One region of the Pantoea sp. Ep11b genome, then DNA from elsewhere that is predicted to be linked to it. Evidence: predicted binding sites of a transcription regulator. Region 1 holds the regulator's gene; each other region holds the start of a gene.
What was found. Region 1 encodes CRP, which controls carbon source genes, mostly activating them, when cyclic AMP is high. Its sites were predicted from a motif close to ATGTGANNNNNNTCACAT; they were not measured.

Region 1 (5,357 bases):
ACAGGGAGCTTCTCTATGTCTGCACGTCATCCTATTATCGCGGTGACCGGTTCCAGTGGTGCAGGAACCACCACCACCAGCCTGGCGTTTCGCAAAATCTTTCAGCAGCTTGATCTTCATGCGGCGGAGCTGGAGGGCGACAGCTTTCACCGCTTTACCCGTCCTGAGATGGATATGGCGATTCGTAAAGCGCGCGATTTAGGACGCCACGTCAGCTACTTCGGCCCCGAAGCCAATGACTTTGGCCTGCTGGAGCAGAGCTTTAAAGAGTATGGCTATAGCGGACAGGGGCAGTCGCGCAAATATCTGCACACTTACGATGAGGCGGTGCCGTGGAATCAGGTGCCAGGCACCTTTACGCCGTGGCAGCCGCTGCCGCAGAACACCGATATTCTCTTCTATGAAGGGCTGCATGGCGGTGTGGTAACGGCGCAGCACAATGTGGCGGAGCAGGTTGATCTGCTGGTTGGCGTGGTCCCGATTGTAAACCTGGAGTGGATCCAGAAGCTGGTGCGCGACACCGGCGAGCGCGGCCACTCCCGTGAAGCGGTGATGGACTCGGTGGTCCGGTCGATGGAGGATTACATCAACTTCATCACGCCCCAGTTCTCCCGCACCCATATCAACTTTCAGCGTGTCCCGACCGTAGATACCTCCAACCCGTTCGCTGCCCGTGCCATCCCATCGCTGGATGAGAGTTTTGTGGTGATTCATTTCCAGGCGCTGGAGGATATCGACTTCCCCTATCTGCTGGCGATGCTGCAGGGCTCCTTTATCTCGCACATCAATACCCTGGTGGTGCCGGGCGGCAAAATGGGTCTGGCGATGGAGTTAATTATGGGCCCGCTGGTGAAGCGGCTGATGCAAGGCAAACGGATAGAGTAAGGGACGGCATGCGCAGGCTTCAGGAAGGTCGCTACAGGCAAAACCCGGACACAAAGGATCTGACAGCAGCCCATAAGCTCAACACGCAGGGAACCGGATCAGAAGAGGAAAGCGTCCCCCGCCAGGGACAGCGCGGGACGAGCGGTCAGGGACTGGCTCAGGCGACCTTCTGATCTGACCCGGTTCTCTGTGCAGGCACGGTCTTACAACAGCGTGCCGGCAACGTTAAAAATCCTGCGGCTATTACAGTTCAATCACTTCGTAGCTGTGGGTAATCGTTACGCCTTTACCCAGCATGATGGCGACCGAGCAATATTTTTCCGCCGAAAGATCGACGGCGCGTGAGACCGCTTTATCCTGGAGTGCTTTGCCACTGACGATAAAATGCAGGTTGATGTGCGTAAAGATTCGCGGCGCCTCTTCACGACGTTCTGAGGTCAGTTTTACTTCACAATCAGCCACATCGTTGCGGCCTTTTTGCAGAATTGATACCACGTCGATTGCGCTGCATCCGCCCGCCGCCATCAGCACCATCTCCATTGGGCTGGGCGCTTTATCCCCTGAATTGCCATCCATCAGGATCTGATGGCCCGATGAGGATTCTCCGAGGAATGTCAGCCCTTCTACCCATTTCACTCTTGCCTGCATGATTTTTGCTCCGGAATATGCTGTTTTGTCGTCAGAGTACGCTTTCCCCTGGTAAACAGCAATCCGGAGAAATCCGCCCGTAGCTGAAGCGAGACAACAGAAGACAGTCGGCTTAAGCTGTGCTACAAACAGTGCTGAAAATATTTTTCGTCACCCGATGACGAAGCCGGGAAGAATGATGCGCACTGCGCCTGATGCGGCCCGAATAATTTCCTGAAATGGAAAACGCTTGAAGCTTTCACCGCCTGACAGGGAAAACTGCCCCCTGTGTTTTGGGCACGATTACAACAGAGGATAATAGCGAATGGTTCTCGGCAAACCGCAAACAGACCCTACACTCGAATGGTTCCTGTCCCATTGCCATATTCACAAGTATCCATCCAAAAGTACGCTGATTCATCAAGGTGAAAAAGCCGAAACGCTTTACTACATCGTGAAAGGTTCCGTTGCGGTTCTGATTAAAGATGAAGAAGGCAAGGAGATGATTCTTTCCTACCTGAATCAGGGTGATTTTATTGGTGAGCTTGGCCTGTTTGAAGAAGGCCAGGAGCGCAGCGCCTGGGTACGTGCGAAAAGCGCATGTGAAGTGGCAGAGATTTCTTATAAGAAGTTCCGTCAGCTGATCCAGGTTAACCCTGATATCCTGATGCGACTCTCGTCGCAGATGGCGCGTCGCCTGCAGGTCACGTCTGAAAAAGTGGGTAATCTCGCTTTCCTTGACGTGACCGGGCGCATTGCACAGACCCTGCTTAACCTGGCGAAACAGCCAGATGCCATGACGCATCCCGACGGCATGCAAATTAAAATCACTCGTCAGGAAATTGGCCAGATTGTTGGTTGTTCACGCGAAACCGTGGGCCGTATTCTGAAGATGCTGGAAGATCAGAACCTGATCTCCGCACACGGCAAAACCATCGTCGTTTACGGCACCCGCTGATTCCTGTCACCCACGGCGTGATGGCAACATCACGCCGTTATTGTTTGTGCTGAGCCGATGTGGCGTCGAATAATCTACCACCCTGAAGTGAACTACGCCCTGCGGCAAACGCTGGTGCTCTGCCTGCCGGTGGCGCTGGGCTGGCTGGCGGGCGACCTGCAAAAAGGCCTGCTCTTCTCGCTGGTGCCCGCCTGCTGCAATATCGCTGGTCTGGATACCCCGCATAAACGCTTCTTCAAACGCCTGATCGTGGGCGGCAGCCTGTTTGCCCTCGGCAGCTTCCTGATCCAGTGGCTCACCCTGCAGGCGGTGCCGCTGCCGCTGATCCTGTTCGCCATGTCGCTGTTGCTCGGAGTAACCGGAGAGATCAGTCCACTGCATGGCCGTCTGCTGCCCGGCACCCTTATCGCCGCCATCTTTACCCTGAGCCTGGTGGGTCGCATGCCGATCTATGTTCCGCCCCTGCTCTATATCGGCGGCACGCTCTGGTATGGGCTGTTTAACTGGTTCTGGTTCTGGCTGTGGAAAGAGCAGCCGATGCGCGAGAGCCTGAGTCTGATCTACCGCGAACTGGCTAACTACTGCGACGCCAAATATACCCTGCTGACACAGCTGACCGATCCGGAGAAGGCCCTGCCGCCGCTGCTGGCTCGCCAGCAGAAAGTGGTCGACCTGATCAACACCTGTTATCAGCAGATGCATATGCTGTCGGCCAGCCGCGACCACAGTCATAAGCGGCTGACGCGCGCCTTTCAGGTGGCGCTGGATCTGCAGGAGCATATCTCAGTCAGCCTGCATCGGCCGGAAGAGGTGCAGAAGCTGGTGGAGCAGAGCCACGCCGAAGCGGTGATCCGCTGGAATGCCAAAACTATCTCGGCCCGGCTGCGGGTGCTGGCGGATAATATTCTTTATCACCAGTTACCCGAACGCTTTGCGATGGACAAGCAGCTCGGCGCGCTGGAGAAAATCACCTGGCAGCATCCCGACAACCCGGTCGGGCACTTCTGCCTCTATCACTTCAACCGGATTGCCCGGGTCCTGCGCACGCAGAAACCGCTCTATCAGCGCGACCTGATGGCCGACCGCCAGCGCCGCCTGCCGCTGCTGCCTGCCCTGCGCAACTATCTCTCCCTGCGCTCCTCGGCGCTGCGCACCGCCGGTCGTTTTGCGGTCATGCTGATGCTGGGCAGCGCACTGGCGCTGTTCTTCAACATTCCCAAGCCCTACTGGATCCTGATGACCATCATGTTCGTCAGCCAGAACGGCTACAGCGCCACCCGTGTCCGCATCCAGCACCGGGCGCTGGGCACGTTTGCCGGGCTGGTGATCGCGGCCGCTACGCTGCGCCTGGCGGTGCCGGAGTCACTGGTGCTGCTGATCATGCTGGCGATTACCTTTATCAGCTATCGCTTTACCCGTCAGTTTTATGGCTGGTCGATGATTGGCTTCACGGTGACTGCCGTTTATTCGCTGCAGCTGCTGTCGCTGAACGGCGCACAGTTTCTGCTGCCGCGCCTGATGGATACGCTGATGGGCTGTCTGATCGCTTTTGGCGGAATGCTCTGGCTCTGGCCGCAGTGGCAGAGCGGCTTACTGCGGCAGAACGCGCATGATGCGCTGGAAACCTATCAGGATGCGCTGCGTCTGCTGCTGGGCGATGAGCAATCACCCGACAAACTCGCCTACCAGCGCGTGCAGGTGAATCAGGCGCACAATGCACTGTTCAACTCCCTGAATCAGGCGATGCAGGAGCCGGCATTCAACGCCCAGTATCTGAAAGATATGCGGCTCTGGGTAACGCACAGCCAGTTTATCGTCGAGCACATTAATGCGATGACGATTCTGGCGCGCGAACACACCATGCTCACGGCCTCGCTGGCCCAGCGCTATCTGCAATCCTGTGAAATCGCGCTGCAGCGGTGTCAGCAGCGGCTGGAATATGATGGGGCAAGCTCACAGGTTAATCTGCTGGATGAGCTGGAGAATATCAGTGAGGGGCCGGTGACGGTCGTGGAGCAGCATGTGCGGCGCATTCTCGATCATCTGAGCGTAATGCACACTATCTCTTCACTGGCGTGGAGCCAGCGACCGCAACATGGCCGCTGGCTGATCCGTCATTTACGGAAAAGCTGATTCAGCCGTTGAGCACCCTGCCGACCGCCGTGGCGAAGCGATGCATGCCCTCTTCGATGTCAGCCGGTTCAATGATCAGCGACGGCGCGAAACGCATTACGTCAGTCCCGGCGACCAGCACCATCACCCCTTCTGCCGCAGCGGCATTCAGGATGTCGCGCGATTTACCGGCATGCTGAGGCTTCAGCGCCGCACCAATCAGCAGGCCTTTGCCGCGGATATCGCTGAACAGATCATACTTCGCGTCAATCGCCTGCAGCGCCGTCACAAAGTGCTGACGACGCGCTTCCACGCCCGCCAGCACCGCCGGGGTGTTGATGATATCCAGCGCGGTTTCGGCGATGGCGCAGGCCAGGGGATTCCCGCCATAGGTGGTACCATGCACGCCCGGTGCCATCGTCGAGGCGATCTCATTGGTGGTCAGCATGGCGCTGACCGGGAAGCCGCCGCCCAGCGCTTTGGCAGAGGTCAGGATATCGGGCTGAATGCCATAGTGCTCATAGGCAAACAGCTTGCCGCTGCGCCCCATGCCGCTCTGCACCTCATCCAGCACCAGCAGCGCCTGATGCTGATCGCAAAGCTCACGCAATCCCTGCATAAAGGCCGGAGTGGCCGGCATCACGCCGCCTTCGCCCTGAACAGGCTCAACCACGATGGCGCAGGTATGGTCGTCGATCACCGCTTTTACCGCATCCAGATCGTTGAACGGCACATGAACGATATCCGCCGGTTTAGGCCCGAATCCGTCTGAATA
Region 2 (5,357 bases), 1.0 Mb from region 1:
TTAGGGTAGGAGATGAAAACCCCACGCGCACGGCGGTAGATTTCAGAGAAGTGTTCACAGGCAGCGCCGACGGTCGGCGTGTAGATAATCGGCATCATCTCTTCGAGATGGTTATCCAGCAGGCGGTAGAACAGCGTTTCGTTGGTGTCCTGAATGTTTCGCAGGTAGACATGCTTATCGTTATTGTTTTTGAAGTCCTGGAACTGACGCCAGGCGCGCTTCGCCTGCTCTTCGATCGACTCCACCGCTTCTGGCAGCAGACCGTTGAGGTTAAATTCGTTACGTTCTTCGAGGGTAAAGGCGCTGCCTTTGTTCAGAAGGGGAAATTCCAGCAAAATCGGGCCAGCATAAGGGATATACAGCGGGCGTTTACTTTCGTATTCGAGTTCCATGCAGTGATGCTCCGGTTGCAGTGTTGTCTGGCGTCACGCCGGACAGGTAGCGCCAGTTTTTTTACTTCTCATAGTTCAGACTGCAGGCCCGGCAACGGCAGCGTGCCGCTGCCGAAAAATTCACGACCGTGCTGCCATCCCGCAACCTGAATTATTCAGAGTAATTTGTAATGACGTGAATTCTGGCGCCAGATCCTATGAAATTTCCCACAGAAATACAGCGTTTTTTCATAAAAGCTCACAAAAGTGTGGCCGCGCTGGCAGCGGGTTATGCTTTGTGCAGCGTCACCTGTAGCAGCTCACGGCAACCAAATGTCTCAAGCGTCGCCTGTGTGGCGGCGAACTGGCTTAACGTGGCATTTTCTGCTTCCGCCAGTACCGCTTTTTTTATCTGATGCACATCGCCACCCTGCATATTCAGCAGGACCAGCGCCGCCTGAAGCGGGGGAAAGCTCGGGTTAAACGCCGCGTTTTCGGCATAGCGACCGGCGACGATCGTGCCGTTTTCAGTCAGGAGCGCCACGCCTGCGTGTGACTGACTGTAAGGCGCGTGGCTGGTATTGGCTGCGGCCACCGCCGCCTGCACCAGCTCGTCGCCTGCGGCTTTATAACCATGATCCACCTCATCCATCAGGAAAGTGGTGATATCGAGATCACGCGGGCCAAACGCATCCGGCAGATAGTCGGCCAGCGTACTGACCGCACGTTGCGGCAGGCTGATCCGAATGGTGGTGCCGCTGTTCAGCTCGTTCATGAACTGACGGCAGTGGCCACACGGCGTGTAATTCACGGTGATGGTTTCTATCTGGCGTTCACCCCGCAGCCATGCGTGCGTAATGGCGCTCTGCTCGGCGTGCACCGTCTGCTGCATAGGGGTGCCGACAAACTCCATATTGGCCCCGAAGTACCAGTTGCCGCTCACGCCACGGGCGATCGCGCCGACGTTGAAATGGGAGACCGTGGCAACCGCACAGGCGGCCGCCAGCGGCAGCAGCGCCAGCGCCAGGGCATCGGCTTCCATCCGGGTCTGTTGCTGCAGCAGGGCGACCTGGTCGGCGCTGAGCACCGCCTGAAAATCGGGATCGTTCAGCAGGGGAGCGAGTGCGGTCTGCAGCGTTGACGGCAATGCCTCAAACGCAGAGAGGAAACGGGATTGCATGTGAGCCTCATTAAAGTCAGCAGGGCGATATGCCGGTCAACGGTTTATATGTGATCTACATCGCTCTGACAATGTAACCTGCGTTGCATGTTTCAACTTTGCGAGATCTCTCGCAAACTTTCAGCTTAAGCTGTGCAGCAACAGCGGGAAAATAAACGGTGCCAGAAGTGAGGTGATAATCCCGCAGATCACCAGCGCCAGCGAGCTGAAGGCCCCTTCCTGAAAGTCCAGTTCGGCGGCGCGCGCCGTGCCGAGCGCATGCGAGGCGTTGCCGATTGCCAGTCCTCGTGCTGCTTTCGATTTCACGCCGAGCAGATTCAGCACCATATGTCCGAAGACTGCGCCCAGCACACCGGCGATCAGCACGCAGATCGCACTGATGGCGGGAATGCCATGCAGCGATCCAGAGACGGCCATCGCGATAGGCGTGGTCACTGATTTGGGGACAATCGTGGCGGCAATTTCGGGCGTCGCGCCGAGCCACAAGGCAATGGCGGTGCCGGAGGTCATGGCGGTGAGGCTGCCGATAAAGCAGACGCCGATAATGGATTTCCAGCGGGCACGAATCTGGTGCATCTGCTCATACAGCGGCAGCGCCAGCGCCACCACGGCGGGCTGCAGGAGCTGATTGAGAATCTGGCTGCCCGCGAAATAGCGCGAATAGGGCAGATGCAGCAGCAGCAGGATCGGAATAATAATCGCCATCGCCACCAGCAGCGGGTTAAGCAGCGAAATTTTCAGCCAGATTGCCAGCCTGCGCGCCAGGAAAAAGGCGGCCAGCGTCAGCGGCAGCGACCACCATATTTCACTCATCGTCGGCGTCTCCTGCCGGGCGGCGGCTGTGCAGATGCTGGGCGCTGACACCCACAATCGAGAGCACCAGAAACGTGCTGACGACGCAGGAGATGACGATAGGCCCGAACTGGGCGCTCAGAATATCGGTGTAGCTCATCACCCCGACGCTGATTGGCACAAACAGCAGCGCCATATAGCGAATCAGCAGATGGCAGCCCGGTTTAACCCAGTTTACCGGCAGGATCTGTGAGGCCAGCAGTGCGAACAGGATCAGCATGCCCAGAATACTGCCGGGCAGTTTAATCGGCAGCAGGGCGGCGAGGCCGATGCCGGCGTACAGGCAGAGATAGATAATGATAAAGGCGCGAAGATATCGGCCGCAGACAGAGAGTAGGGTGCGCATGGCAGGCTCCTGTTTTTACTGCGTATCATCATACGCATTAACCGCTTAGCGTGCTAGCGATCACATTTACAGGGCAGGGTGACAGACAGAAGAACGAAGATTGTGCGCAGAGGAAGAGAGTGACCCTTTGCGCCTGCGGGCAGACGCAAAGGGTCAGGACAATACGTCACCGTGGTTTACGCGGCGGCGTGCAGCGGCTTACTTAACCGGCATGCCCGGAACGGCACCGCTGTCTACGGAAAGCACAAACAGATCTTTGCCGCCCGGTCCGGCGGAGAGCACCATACCTTCAGAGATACCGAAGCGCATTTTACGCGGCGCGAGGTTCGCCACGATGATGGTCATCTTACCGACCAGCACAGACGGGTCCGGGTAGGCCGCGCGGATGCCGGAGAAAATCTGGCGCTTCTCACCGCCCAGGTCGAGTTGCAGACGCAGCAGTTTGTCTGACCCTTCAACCAGTTCCGCCTGCTCAATCAGGGCAACGCGCATATCCACTTTGGCAAAGTCATCAATGGTGATGGTGTCACCAATTGGCGCGTCTGCCAGCGGACCGGTGACGGCTGGCGCATTCGCGGCGGCAGCATCCTCTTTCGACGCTTCAATCAGCCCCTCTACCTTCGCCATCTCAATGCGACTGTAGAGTGCTTTAAACGGCGCAACCTGATGATCGAGCAGTGGCTGTGCAATCGCATCCCAGCTCAGTTCGGTGTTCAGGAAGCTCTCTGCACGGGCGCTCAGTGAAGGCAGCACCGGCTTCAGCCAGGTCATCAGAATGCGGAACAGGTTGATGCCCATTGAGCAGATCGCCTGCAGATCGGCATCGCGGCCTTCCTGCTTCGCCACCACCCACGGAGCCTGCTCATCGACATAACGGTTTGCCAGGTCGGCCAGCGTCATGATCTCGCGGATAGCGCGGCTGTACTCACGGCTTGCCCAGGCTTCGCCAATCTTCTCAGAAGCCTCAACAAAGGTCTGATAGAGCGCCGGATCGGCCAGCTCAGAGGCCAGCTTGCCGTCGAAGCGTTTGGTGATGAAACCGGCGTTACGCGACGCCAGGTTAACCACTTTATTGACGATGTCGGCATTCACGCGCTGCACGAAATCTTCCAGGTTAAGGTCGATGTCGTCGATACGGGAAGAGAGCTTCGCCGCATAGTAGTAACGCAGGCTGTCGGCATCCAGATGCTGCAGCCAGGTGCTGGCTTTAATAAAGGTGCCGCGCGACTTCGACATTTTGGCACCGTTGACGGTGACATAGCCGTGTACGAACAGGTTGTTTGGCTTGCGGAAGTTGCTGCCTTCCAGCATCGCTGGCCAGAACAGGCTGTGGAAATAGACGATGTCTTTACCGATAAAGTGATAGAGCTCGGTAGTGGAGTCTTTGCGCCAGAACTCGTCGAAGTCGATGTCGCCACGTTTGTCGCACAGGTTCTTGAACGAGCCCATGTAACCGATAGGCGCATCCAGCCAGACGTAGAAATATTTGCCTGGCGCGTCCGGAATTTCGAAGCCGAAGTAAGGCGCATCGCGGGAGATATCCCACTGCTGCAGGCCGGATTCGAACCACTCCTGCATCTTGTTCGCCACCTGATCCTGCAGCGCACCCGAACGGGTCCAGGCCTGCAGCATCGCGCTGAACGACGGCAGATCAAAGAAGAAGTGCTCGGAATCACGCATCTCCGGCGTCGCGCCAGAGACCACCGATTTCGGCTCAATCAGTTCGGTCGGGCTGTAGGTCGCGCCGCACACTTCGCAGTTATCGCCATACTGATCGGCCGCTTTACATTTCGGGCAGGTGCCTTTCACAAAACGGTCCGGCAGGAACATCCCTTTTTCCGGATCGTAGAGCTGGGAAATGGTGCGGTTCTTAATAAAACCGTTCTCTTTCAGACGTCCGTAGATCAGCCCGGCCAGCTCACGGTTCTCGTCGCCGTGGGTCGAGTGATAGTTGTCGTAGCTGATATCGAAACCGGCAAAGTCCGCTTCATGCTCGCTTTTCATTTCGGCGATCATCTGCTCCGGTGCAATTCCCATCTGCTGGGCTTTCAGCATGATAGGCGTGCCGTGCGCATCATCGGCGCAGATGAAAAAGACCTGATTGCCACGCATTCGCTGATAACGCACCCAAATGTCTGCCTGGATATGCTCGAGCATGTGGCCGAGATGGATTGATCCGTTTGCGTAAGGCAGTGCGCACGTTACCAGTATTTTTTTAGCGACTTGAGTCATAGTTTGCGTAGCTTTCTGTTGATTGAAAAAACGGGCTTAGATGGTAACTGAAGGCTTCTCCGGCGTAAACACAAGGGATTCACCCCCGCCAGTCGCCGCGAACCGACGTGCATCTGATATCATTGAGATTATCTCGCTGAGACACAGCGTAAGCAGAGCAGAAATAAGGAGCAGGGGATGACAGCACAATCCCGGGAAACGCATACGCCAGAAGGGCTGCGCGCCATTGTCGCGGGCGTATTAAGAAGCTTTGAGCATCCGACCCTTAAACAGAATCTCACCGCCCTGAAGGCGCTGCATCATGTGGCGCAGCTCGACGGAACGCTGCATGTGGAACTGCTGATGCCGTTTGCCTGGGCCAGCGGCTTTGACGCGC
Region 3 (5,357 bases), 560 kb from region 1:
GAGCTGGACGCAGCTGCTGGATGAGGTGGATGAGGCACTGGCGCTGGGGCATAACATCAAGCCGGTGCTGCTGGGCCCGGTGACCTATCTGTGGCTGGGCAAGGTCAAAGGCGCGCCGTTTGAGCGTCTGTCGCTGCTGACGGCGATCCTGCCCGTCTATCAGCAGCTGCTGGCGGAACTGGCTAAGCGTGGCATTGAGTGGGTCCAGATTGATGAACCGGCACTGGCCCTTGAGCTGCCGCAGGCGTGGCGCGACGCTTTTCAACCGGCCTATGACGCCCTGCAGGGTCACTGCAGGCTGCTGCTGACCACCTATTTTGACAGCATCGGGCAGAACCTTGAGGTGATCCGCAGGCTGCCGGTGCAGGGGCTGCATGTGGATCTGGTGCATGGGGATGACGATATTGAGCAGCTGCATCAGCAGTTGCCCGCCAGCTGGCTGCTGTCGCTGGGCGTCATCAACGGACGCAACGTCTGGCGCACCGATCTGCGCCACTGGTTTGATCGCCTGCAACCGCTGGTCGCCCGGCGTCAGTTACTCTGGATCGGCTCCTCCTGCTCTCTGCTGCACAGCCCGATCGACCTCAGCACTGAAACGCATCTGGATGAGGAGGTCAGAAGCTGGCTGGCTTTTGCGCTGCAGAAGTGTGCTGAGCTGTCGCTGCTGAGCCAGGCGCTGAACCGCAACGAGGCAGCGTCGCTGGACGCCTGGAGCGCGCCGGTTCGCGCCCGCGCCCACTCCCGCCGGGTGCACAATGCGGCAGTGACGCAGCGTCTGCAGGCCATTACGCCCGAACAGAGCACACGCCAGAGCGCCTGGCCGGTGCGGAGTCGCCTGCAGCATCAGCGACTGCGCCTGCCCGCCTGGCCTGCCACTACCATCGGCTCTTTTCCACAGACCACGGAGATTCGCCGCCTGCGCCTCGACTTTAAGCAGGGGCGGCTCGACAGCAGCCATTATCGCACCGGCATCGCGGAGCATATCAGGCAGGCGATCCGCGAACAGGAGCGGCTGGGGCTGGACGTACTGGTTCACGGTGAAGCGGAACGTAACGATATGGTGGAGTATTTTGGCGAGCATCTGGAGGGATTTGCCTTTACCCGCAATGGCTGGGTGCAGAGCTACGGTTCGCGCTGCGTGAAGCCGCCCGTCATCATCGGCGATGTCAGCCGTCCGGCACCGATCACCGTCGAATGGGCCCGTTATGCGCAGTCGCTGACGGACAGACCGGTCAAAGGCATGCTGACCGGTCCGGTAACGATCCTCTGCTGGTCATTTCCGCGTGAAGATGTGCCACGGGAAACCCTCGCGAAACAGATCGCGCTGGCGCTGCGGGATGAGGTCGCCGATCTGCAGGAGGCGGGTATCGGGATCATTCAGATTGATGAGCCCGCCCTGCGGGAAGGTCTGCCGCTGCATCACTCGGCCTGGGCCGGTTATCTGAACTGGGCGGTGGAGGCTTTCCGGCTGACGGCGGGCGTGGCGCGGGATGAGACCCAGATTCACACCCATATGTGTTACTGCGAGTTCAGCGACATCATGGCGGCAATCGCGGCGCTGGATGCGGATGTGATCACCATTGAAACCGCGCGCTCTGACATGGATCTGCTGGCGTCGTTTGAACACTTCGACTATCCCAATGAGATCGGCCCCGGCGTCTATGATATTCACTCGCCCAATATTCCCAGCGTCGGGGAGATCGAAGCGTTGCTGCTGAAGGCAGCGAAACGCATCCCGGAAGCGCGGCTGTGGGTGAACCCGGACTGTGGTCTGAAAACGCGTGGCTGGACGGAAACGCGCCAGGCGCTGGCGAATATGGTACAGGCGGCGAAAAACCTGCGCGGGGAGAGGGTGTAGCCGACGGCCTGACAGTCAAAAACAGGAGCGCAGAAGCGCCCCTGTTTTTCATCTATCGTGAGGTAACACCATACTGCCTGAACCAGGCCAGCATCCGCTGCCAGCCATCCTGGGCGGATTCTGCATGGTAGCTCGGCCGGTAATCAGCATTAAACGCGTGTCCCGCCTCGGGATAAACGATGATCTCGGCGGTGGCATTGGCGGCGTGCAGCGCCTGACGCATCTGCTCGACGCTCTCCAGCGGGATCCCCTCATCCTGACCGCCATACAATCCCAGCACCGGCGCATTGAGATCGACAGCAATATCAATCGGGTGTTTCTGCTGCTTCAGGGTGCGCTCACCCACCAGTCGGCCATACCAGGCGACTGCGGCCCGCAGCTGGGGATTATGCGCGGCATAGAGCCAGCTGATGCGGCCCCCCCAGCAGAAACCGGTGATGCCCATGCGGCGGATGTCGCCGCCGTTACGTGCGGCCCAGTTGGCGGCGTGATCGAGATCGGAGAGCACCTGGCTGTCCGGCACTTTGCTGACCAGTTCGCTGAACAGCGTCGGGATATCGTGATATTCCGACGGATCGCCCTCGCGGAAGTAGAGTTCAGGCGCGATAGCCAGATAACCCTCCAGCGCCAGGCGGCGGCAGATATCCCGGATGTGTTCATGCACACCAAAGATCTCCTGCACCACCAGCACAACAGGCAGTGGGCCGTCTGCGCCCTGCGGCTTAGCGAAGTAAGCTGGCATGTTTTCGCCCTGGCTGGGCACTGAGGTTTCACCCGCATGAATAGCCGGGCTATCGGTCATAATGGTGGTGGCGGCGGTGGGCTGCACGGCAGCGGCAAAGCCGTCCGTCGCCGGTTTTTGTGCCATATTATCACTGGGTTTCATGAGTCTCTCCGTGCAAGCAATTGCGCAATCAGGTAACTATAGCCTGGCTGTAAACCGCGCGCGCCAGGTACCGGGCCACAGGGTCAGCAGCGAATACAATCCTCCCACTCTTTAACATTGCGCTAACGCTGGCACAGCCTCGCTGCGCACAGTCCCGGTAAAGAAGATGTATTTATGTGATGGTTATCTCAATTTGAATTCTGAAAAATGTAACTTTCATTTTCTTAAGTGAAAGCTGTCACATATTTATCGGGCGTGCTGACGTAAAGTGGCGCAATACTTTCCCTTAACAGGAGTCTGAAAATGACACAGTCTGACGTTTTCCATCTGGGCCTGACTAAAGCCGACCTGCAGGGCGCTACCCTGGCGATTGTGCCCGGCGATCCGGAGCGCGTGAAGAAAATTGCCGGACTGATGGAAGATGCCACGCATCTCGCCTCACACCGTGAATTTACCTCCTGGCTGGCAAAACTGGATGGCAAGCCCGTTGTCGTCTGCTCCACCGGCATCGGTGGTCCTTCCACCTCCATTGCGGTTGAAGAGCTGGCGCAGCTTGGTGTGCGGACCTTCCTGCGCGTCGGCACCACGGGCGCGATCCAGCCTCATATCAACGTCGGCGATGTACTGGTGACAACGGCGTCGGTTCGCCTGGACGGTGCCAGCCTGCACTTCGCACCGATGGAGTTCCCGGCAGTGGCCGATTTCAGTTGCACCACGGCCCTGGTCGCGGCCGCAGAAGCCTGTGGCGCGAAGACCCATATTGGCATCACCGCTTCCTCTGACACTTTCTATCCGGGCCAGGAGCGTTACGACACCGTTTCAGGACGGGTAGTCAGTCGCTTCAAAGGATCGATGAAGGAGTGGCAGGAGATGGGCGTCCTCAACTATGAGATGGAATCCGCTACACTGTTAACCATGTGCGCCAGCCAGGGTCTGCGAGCCGGCATGGTGGCGGGCGTGATTGTGAACCGTACTCAGAAAGAGATCCCGGATGCGGTCACGATGAAACAGACAGAAAGTGACGCAGTGAAGATTGTGGTCGAAGCGGCGCGTCGCTTGCTGTAACGGTCGCGTCAGGCAGCAGGTTTTCCGGGCCCGGAACCTGCTGCTGGTCGTTAACGGCGCGTAGCATCAGTAGAACCTGAGGATGTTTATGCGCCCTACCTTTCCTGCCCGACGTCCTGCCCCTGGCCTCAATCCCGCCGCACTTCATGCGCGGCTGGAACGCAGTGCCGAACGTTTCCGCGCCGCCATGCAACAGGGCGACTATGCGCTGGCCGCCCGCTGCTGTGAAGAGGTGCTGCGGTCAATGCCGAATCAGATGCAGGTTCTGAGCGACTATGCTCTCTGCCTGCTGCGTCTGGGCCAGCATGCCAAAGCGTACAAAACCTATCAGAAGATCCTTCAGTCGCCACCTGCGGTGCAGGCCACCGCCTCCGAAACCTGGCTGGATGGCTTAACCGAAGTGTGCGGCTGGCTGAATAAACGCGAGGAGGTAGCGCAGTATGGGCTGGCCTCGCTGATGCGCTCGGATGCGCGTTTCAGTCAGGGGCAGCGCGCAGCGTTTCCGGCCCCGCAGCCCGAACCCGCCGATCTCAGCCAGCCAGAGCAGAACGTTATCGCCTTCTCTCTGTATGGCGATCAGCCTCGCTACTGTGAAACCTTAATTAAAAACGTGGAAGTGGCACCGGCGCTCTATCCCGGCTGGAGCTGTCTTATCTATCTCGACGACAGCGTGCCGCAGCATGTCTGGCAGCGTCTGGATCAGCCACACGTCAGGCTGATCGATATGTCGCACGAGAAAACGCTCTATCCAACCCTGTGGCGTTTTCTGGTGCTCGACGATCCGCAGGTGAAACGCTTTATCGTGCGCGATGCCGACTCGCTGCTCTCGGAGCGGGAAGCCGCAGCGGTTAACGCCTGGCTCGCCTCGCCTTACTGGTTCCACCATATGCGTGATTACTTCTCGCATACCGAACTGCTGCTGGCGGGCATGTGGGGCGGCTGTCACGGCGTCTTCCGGGACGTGGAGCAGGCGATGCGCGATTTCATTGCGCAGTATCAGGGGAGCCAGCGCTTCACCGACCAGTATTTCCTGAAGGTGGCGCTATGGCCGACGGTGCGTGAAAGTCTTCTGAGCCACGATGAAATTTTCCATTTTCATCAGGCCCGTCCCTGGCCTGACCATGCCCCCGTACGCTGGCAGACGCCCCATTTCCATGTGGGCAGCAATGCCGGGTTTGCCAGTATGACCGGTAAATCGGCGGCGGCGGATGGCAGCCGCCAGCGCGTTGCAATCACCGCCGGAGAGAGAACCTGGCACTATCTGGCGCAGGTCAGCAAGGGCGAGTGGCAGCTGCCCATGCCGTTCTTTCTCATCGACGAGTGGCAGGCGGGAAGGCTACTGGTAGCGGCTCTCTAAGGCGCTGAATCCCGGTAAAATTATCTGGACATTCATACAGTGCGACTCTACCTTTTCCCTCAGCAGCCTGAGTCGGGGGAAATCATGGATCAGCATATTATCATCAGCGCCTGTCTGGCGCTTGCCGGGGCGGGGATTGGCTGGATGCTGGCACAGTTACGTGCCGGTCATCTGGTTGCCCGTTTTCAGAC

Region 2: cdd (cytidine deaminase) is a predicted target of CRP. The motif match lies at 1,600-1,617, and genes of this name have one in related genera.
Region 3: udp (uridine phosphorylase) is a predicted target of CRP. The motif match lies at 2,919-2,936, and genes of this name have one in related genera.

What each region holds. Positions count from the first base shown of each region.
Region 1 covers NZ_CP160631.1:52,070-57,426, forward strand. Annotated here, with positions in the region: gene AB1748_RS00365 (phosphoribulokinase) at 16-885, shown strand; gene AB1748_RS00370 (OsmC family protein) at 1,129-1,533, opposite strand; gene crp (cAMP-activated global transcriptional regulator CRP) at 1,838-2,470, shown strand; gene AB1748_RS00380 (YccS/YhfK family putative transporter) at 2,528-4,603, shown strand; gene AB1748_RS00385 (aspartate aminotransferase family protein) at 4,605-5,357, opposite strand, start outside.
Region 2 covers NZ_CP160631.1:2,941,834-2,947,190, reverse strand. Annotated here, with positions in the region: gene AB1748_RS13900 (NAD-dependent malic enzyme) at 1-392, opposite strand, end outside; gene cdd (cytidine deaminase) at 661-1,551, opposite strand; gene AB1748_RS13890 (CidB/LrgB family autolysis modulator) at 1,672-2,364, opposite strand; gene AB1748_RS13885 (CidA/LrgA family protein) at 2,357-2,749, opposite strand; gene metG (methionine--tRNA ligase) at 2,948-4,981, opposite strand; gene apbC (iron-sulfur cluster carrier protein ApbC) at 5,159-5,357, shown strand, end outside.
Region 3 covers NZ_CP160631.1:610,713-616,069, forward strand. Annotated here, with positions in the region: gene metE (5-methyltetrahydropteroyltriglutamate--homocysteine S-methyltransferase) at 1-1,858, shown strand, start outside; gene AB1748_RS02855 (dienelactone hydrolase family protein) at 1,911-2,744, opposite strand; gene udp (uridine phosphorylase) at 3,048-3,809, shown strand; gene AB1748_RS02865 (tetratricopeptide repeat protein) at 3,898-5,166, shown strand; gene rmuC (DNA recombination protein RmuC) at 5,251-5,357, shown strand, end outside.